One region of the Maribacter aquimarinus genome, then DNA from elsewhere that is predicted to be linked to it. Evidence: riboswitches for the same ligand, from Rfam matches in the RefSeq annotation. Region 1 holds a riboswitch; the other holds the start of a gene.
The links. Region 1 has a riboswitch for S-adenosylmethionine ahead of ACKWCC_RS14415 (homocysteine S-methyltransferase family protein). Riboswitches for the same ligand answer to the same signal wherever they lie in the genome.

Region 1 (3,407 bases):
TTAGGCCTATTGGCGCTTATACTCTTAATGAATCGTTTCGCTTACGATGCGCTGAACTTTGCCTACCCATATTCCATTAATACAGCGCTCTTGCACAATGCACTTCCCTTTTTGTTCTTTGTACTTATGGCTGTTGCCTTAAGGACCGTGAGCGATCGTTTAAGATTGGAGCGCAGGGCCCAGGAAAAAGAGCGTGAGAACTTAAAAACAGAACTTGCATTTCTGCGATCGCAGATCAGTCCTCACTTTTTGTTCAATGTGCTCAACAATGTTATTGCGTTGGCCAGGGCCAACAGTCCAAAGTTGGAGCCCACCATTTTAAAACTCTCCTCCTTTATGCAGTATATGTTGTATGAGACCGATGATGAGAAGGTGCTGATAAAGAGCGAAGCTGATTATTTGCAAAGCTATATAGACTTGCAAAAATTACGTTTTGGGGATAGGCTTAGCCTTAAGGTTAATTTATACCTACAGGAAGATTGGCACACCTTAGAGCCCATGCTGTTGATACCTTTTGTGGAAAATGCCTTTAAGCATGGCACGGGTATCATAGAAGACCCCATTATAGAGGTTTCGTTAGCGGCTGCGGACAATTTGCTGGTTTTTAAGGTGCGCAACAAATTTGTTGAAAAGGACCAGGCCAAGGACAAGACCTCCGGCATTGGTTTGGCCAATGTAAAAAGAAGGTTACAGCTACTTTACGGCACTAGGCACAACTTAAAAATTGAAACAAATGATGTTTGGTATTCGGTGCTTCTGCAAATAAAACTAAACTCCCAATGAACTGTATCGCCATAGATGATGAGCCTCTTGCCCTTGAGCTTCTCCAGGATAATATAGGTAAAGTCCCCTTTTTACAGTTGGTGGCCACCTGTAACAACGCTTTTGAGGCTGTAGACGCCATGGGGAAGCACGCTGTGGATTTGGTGTTCATAGACATTCAAATGCCTGGTCTAAGCGGGCTCCAGTTCATTGCAAGTTTGGAAAAAAAGCCATTGGTTATCTTCATCACGGCCTACAAGCAATATGCCGTGGAAAGTTATGATTTGGATGTGGTGGATTACCTTGTAAAACCGGTTCCCCTAGAGCGTTTTTTGAGAGCTTGCCTTAGGGCCCGGGAACTTTTTGAACTGAAATCCGGACAGGCCGAGACGGCCACAAAGAAAGCAAAGGACCATTTCTTTGTGAATGCAGATTACAGCCGGGTCAAGATCAATTTCAAAGATATCATTTGGATGAAGGGCTATGGCGATTACATCAAATTCCATTTAAAAAGTGCCCAGCACCCCTTGGTGGTCCGTATCAGTTTCAGGGAGCTGGACAAAGAGCTGCCGCCTGGTGCCTTCATACGGATACATAAGTCTTATGTGGTGGCTTTGGATGCCATCACTGCCGTGCGCAAGAACAGTGTTTTTCTCGGGGACAAAGAACTCTCCATTGGGGAGACCTTTCGCGAGCAGGTGGAGAGGTTGTTTTGATTTTTTATGCCCCACCGGGCAGGAGAGCAGTTGATCCAAACACCGCAAGACTTGAAAAATCGCCCTTTTCCTTGCTTTTAAAGGCCATGTGCCCGAACTTTGCCCCAGTTCTTTAAAACACTGAAAACCGTTATCAAGAAAGGTGGAGGGATTGGACCCTGCGAAGCCTTAGCAACCCTTTGTGCCGCCCAGGTTTGGAGGCCCGAGAAGGTGCTACATTCTAGCGTTGTGCTGCCCCGAGGCTTCGTTGGCCGCGGGAAGCAATCCCAAAACGCATAGATAACCACAGCTAAAGGGACCATGTCCCCATCCTTCCCTTCCTTGATACCATCTATAAAAAAAAATAGGGCGCCTTGGCGCCCCGTGTTATGGCAGACATCAAAGACATTTTACAACGGCGCATCCTCATCTTGGACGGGGCCATGGGCACCATGCTGCAACGGCACAAATTCACGGAAGCCGATTTTCGCGGCGAACGGTTCAAGGATTGGCCGCATCCCTTGCAGGGCAACAACGACCTACTGTCCCTGACCCAACCGGAGGCCATTGCAGACGTGCACCGACAGTATTTTGCAGCGGGGGCAGACATTGTGGAGACCAATACCTTTTCCGGCACCACCATTGCCATGGCCGACTACCATATGGAAGAATTGGTGGAAGAGCTCAATTATGAATCGGCCCGTATCGCCAAGGAAGTGGCCTTGGAGTTTACGGCCAAAGAGCCGCACAAACCACGGTTTGTGGCCGGCAGCATGGGCCCCACCAACAAAACCGCCAGCATGTCCCCGGATGTGAACGACCCCGGTTTTAGGGCCATCTCCTTCAACGAGCTAAGAATTGCATACAAACAACAGGCAGAGGCGCTGCTCAAGGGCGGTGCGGACCTGTTGCTTCTGGAGACCGTTTTTGATACACTGAACGCCAAGGCGGCCCTTTTTGCCATAGACGAAATCAAGGAGGAGCAAAACGTGGACATCCCCATCATGGTCAGTGGCACCATTACCGATGCCTCCGGGAGAACCCTGTCCGGACAGACGGCAGAGGCCTTTCTCATTTCCGTTTCGCACATGCCCATTTTATCGGTGGGGTTCAACTGTGCCTTGGGCGCCAGCCAGTTGGTGCCCCACTTGGAGGTGATTTCGGCAAAATCGGCCCACGCCATTTCGGCCCACCCCAACGCCGGCCTGCCCAATGCCTTTGGGCAATATGATGAGAGTCCGGCGCAGATGGCCGCCCAGATCAAGGAGTACTTGGAAAAAGGCCTGGTGAACATCATTGGCGGTTGTTGCGGCACCACTCCGGAACACATCAGGGCCATTGCCGAGCTGGTGGCCCAATATGGCCCCAGAAAGTTGGAAATGGCCCCTTGAGAACGGGCAGGATGGGCTCTTAATGAAGAAGGAACACAAAAGATGAACGCTAGCAACACAACAATGGACAACGAATCCGGGGCTTCCCAAAGGGACGGTGGGGCGCCCAGATATTTAAAGTTGTCCGGCCTGGAACCCTTGGTGGTCACGCCCGAAACCAATTTCATAAATGTGGGCGAGCGCACCAATGTGGCCGGTTCCCGGAAATTTCTTCGGCTCATAAAGGAGGAAAGGTTTGAGGAGGCCCTGGACGTGGCACGCGAGCAGGTGGAAGGCGGTGCACAGGTCATAGACATCAATATGGACGATGGCCTCATTGATGGCAAGGAGGCCATGGTAACCTTCCTGAACCTGGTCAATGCCGAACCGGACATTGCCCGGGTGCCCATCATGATAGACAGTTCCAAATGGGACATCATTGAGGCGGGGCTGCAAGTGGTGCAGGGAAAATGCGTGGTGAACTCCATTAGCCTAAAGGAAGGGGAGGCCCAGTTTGTGCACCACGCCAAGCTCATAAAGCGCTATGGCGCGGCCGTGATCGTGATGGCCTTTGATGAGG
Region 2 (3,407 bases), on a different contig from region 1:
ATGAAATCTTGGTGCAAGTGAGCTATGCCATTGGCGTGGTGGAGCCCACCTCCATATTTGTGGACACCTATGGGACGGCCAAAGTGCCCCTTTCGGACGGTGACATTGCCAAGAAAGTGGCCCAGCTTTTTGACATGCGCCCCTTTGCCATAGAGGAGCGGCTAAAGCTCAGAAACCCCATCTATTTGGAGACAGCGGCCTATGGCCATATGGGCAAGGCCCCCAGAACGGTTACCAAGGTGTTTGAGTCTCCCTACAACGGTAGGATCGAAAAAGAGGTGGAACTGTTCACGTGGGAAAAATTGGACATGACCGCAGAAATCAAAGCATCATTTGGGCTTTGAGCCACTGGTTTTCCAAGAAGTGAACAAGGATGGGGGAAGCTCCTGTATGGTGCGGGGTGCCAATCTACACCACTTTTCGCAGTAAACAAATAAGTCCTGAGGGGGCATTGTTTTTGGAACTTATGGCAACGGTCTGTTAGACCCGGTAACCGTGCCGCCCAGTTTGTATGGCCCTGTATGGGGCCAAGCATTGGTCTGTACCGTGGGCGTTTAAAGCCGGTATCCCAGGGAGAGGCCCAAATGGGGCCAAAAGGTAAGACCTTCTAGAAGAAGGCCACGATCCTGGTCACTGTCATAATCAAAGGTGCCGGCACCGAAGACCAGGCCCAAGGAAATATGGGAGCCAAACACCCACTGATACCCGGAGGCGATGCCCAGTGAGGCAATATTGGTTTGTAAACCCTCTGAAGACTCCGTGTTCATGGCGCTGTAGAACACACCAATGTGCCAGCCCTCCATACGTTCCTTGTTTTTTGAAAGATAGTAGCGGCCCTCCACCAAAAAACCCAACCCGTTGGAGGTCGTTTCCACATCGTTCACCGAGTTGGTAAAATTGGAGTGGCCCACTTGGCCAATGAGTGCAAAACGATCTCCCAGGGCCCGTTCATACTGTAGGCCAAGGTTGCCGATCAGCGCACTCGCCTTTATCACGTTGTTTTGGCCGTTGGCCCCCACCACTCCGATTAGGAACAGGGTGGTAAAAAGAATTTTGTGCAGCATATTTTTTGTTTTGGTAACGGCCCCTCCGTTGGAGAGCTAACGCATAACCCGGTGAAATGGTATGCCACACCAGGCAAAATGTTCTTGGCTCCAAAGCCCGGTCCATTTTGGGTAGAGCACCACAGCGTAATGCCAACGCCGGGCGGTAGGGCATCACGGCCACGGGCCTACCCGTTTTTTGGAGATGGAATCCTTTTTTTTTTTGACGGCGATCGTTGCCGCTTTCCCCCCTATTTTGCATCGGATACACCACTGAAATGACACCGGGCCCATAAGGTATCCTACCAATTCACTGGGTTTTTGTGAAATTTTTGAAAATCATTAGGTTTTTAATCTTTTCTCCCTTTTATTTGTGCCCTCAAAGTTCAAGCACATATTGAAAAGTTATCAAGAAAGGTGGAGGGATTAGACCCTTTGAAACCTTAGCAACCCTTAGTCACTTCCAGCGATGATCGTACTAAGAAGGTGCTACATTCTACCCGGTTCCAACAAAGCGTGGAACCTGCGATGCCAAAGCATCGTTTTTGGGAAGGATAACCATCATCGACATTCTCGATTTTCTTTTTTGATAACCTTTTGATCTTACCTCCCGGCAACGCGGGCCGGAGGTTGTTTGTTTTTTGTTGGTTTAGTTGAAGTTGCGGTACGTACCGCGGCGCGTCCATTTTTAATAACGATTTAAAAAAACAACATCATGAGCGATCAAAAATTTGCCACCAACGCCCTGCACGCAGGGCATGACACCACCAAGACAGAAGGGACGCGGGCCGTGCCCATTTACCAGAGCACCTCTTACGTCTTTAAGGATACGGACCATGCGGCCAACCTGTTCTCACTCAAAGAACTGGGCTATATTTATACCCGTTTGAACAACCCCACCAATGAAATTCTGCAAAACCGTTTGGCCGCCATAGAGGGCGGTGTGGGCGCCGTGGTCTTCGCCTCGGGCACTGCGGCCATTTCAACCGGTCTGCTCACGCTCCTGCGGGCGGGAGACCACATTGTGGCTTCCAGCAGTCTGTACGGCGGCACCTTCAATCTCTTGAATGTAACCCTTCCCCGCCTGGGCATTACCACTACCTTTGTGGATGCCTCCGAGCCCGAAAATTTTGGCAAGGCGGTACAAGAAAACACCCGTGCCATTTTTGTGGAGTCCTTGGGCAACCCCAAATTGGACGTTTTGGACCTCAAGGCCATTTCCGAGCAGGCCAAGGCGGCCAAGGTACCCTTTATCGTGGACAATACAGTGGCCACCCCAGCGCTGCTGAACCCCATAGAGCACGGGGCCAATTTGGTGATCCATTCCTTGACCAAGTACATTGGCGGACAGGGCAATTCCTTGGGAGGGGCCATCATAGACGCCGGTACCTTTGACTGGGCCAACGGGAAGTTCCCGGAGTTCACGGAACCCTCCGCCGGCTACCATGGCCTGGTGTACAGCGAGGCCCTCGGGGCCGCTGCCTTTACCTTTAAACTGATTTTGGAAGGGCTGCGCGACTTTGGCGGTGCCCTGAGCCCCTACAACGCCTTCCAGATCATCCAGGGGCTGGAAACCTTGAACGTGCGCATCAAACAGCACAGCGAGAACGCCCTTGCCCTGGCCACTTGGCTGTCCGAACGCGAGGAGGTGGCCTGGGTAAACTATCCCGGCCTAAAGGGCAATACCTATTATGAACTGGCCCAAGCGTACTTGCCAAAAGGACAGAGCGGTTTGGTCACCTTTGGGGTAAAAGGTGGTTTTGAGGCCGCCAAGAATTTGACGGACGCCACCAAGGTTTTTTCCTTATTGGCCAATATTGGCGATACCAAGTCCCTCATTATCCATCCTGCAAGCACCACCCACCAACAGTTGAGTGTGGAGCAGCAGGAAAGTGCCGGGGTGGGGCAGGACCTCATTAGGCTATCCGTGGGGCTGGAAGACCTGGAAGACCTCAAGGCGGATCTGGAGCAGGCCTTTGCTGCCATTGATGCACCGGCGCACGTATAATTGATCTCCATTCACAAAAGGTCTTTTGGCGCAGGGTACAAGCTGTGGCCAAGAGGCCTTTACCTTATTTTTCAAGCGGCTTATGTTACATCGGTTAACCATTGAGAACTACACCACCTTTAGTGGGGTGTCCCAAAACATTGAACTGTCCTATCAACTTTTCGGCAGGGAACTGCACAGCGCCCCCATAGTATTGGTGAATCATGCCCTTACGGGCAATAGCAACGTAACCGGGGAAGACGGTTGGTGGTCTGCCCTGATCGGTGATGGCAAATGTATTGACACCGAACGCTACACCATCCTGTCCTTTAACATTCCGGGCAACGGACATGACCAATTTGTCATTGAAAACTACA

Region 2: another riboswitch for S-adenosylmethionine. It lies ahead of ACKWCC_RS13580 (O-acetylhomoserine aminocarboxypropyltransferase/cysteine synthase family protein); the one in region 1 lies ahead of ACKWCC_RS14415 (homocysteine S-methyltransferase family protein).

What each region holds. Positions count from the first base shown of each region.
Region 1 is NZ_JBLFEO010000021.1:64,000-67,406, reverse strand. It holds gene ACKWCC_RS14425 (sensor histidine kinase) at 1-783, shown strand, start outside; gene ACKWCC_RS14420 (LytR/AlgR family response regulator transcription factor) at 780-1,478, shown strand; SAM riboswitch class I at 1,606-1,732, shown strand; gene ACKWCC_RS14415 (homocysteine S-methyltransferase family protein) at 1,847-2,848, shown strand; gene ACKWCC_RS14410 (vitamin B12 dependent-methionine synthase activation domain-containing protein) at 2,912-3,407, shown strand, end outside.
Region 2 is NZ_JBLFEO010000019.1:55,502-58,908, forward strand. It holds gene metK (methionine adenosyltransferase) at 1-344, shown strand, start outside; gene ACKWCC_RS13575 (DUF3575 domain-containing protein) at 555-1,064, opposite strand; SAM riboswitch class I at 1,446-1,578, shown strand; gene ACKWCC_RS13580 (O-acetylhomoserine aminocarboxypropyltransferase/cysteine synthase family protein) at 1,759-3,051, shown strand; gene thrA (bifunctional aspartate kinase/homoserine dehydrogenase I) at 3,134-3,407, shown strand, end outside.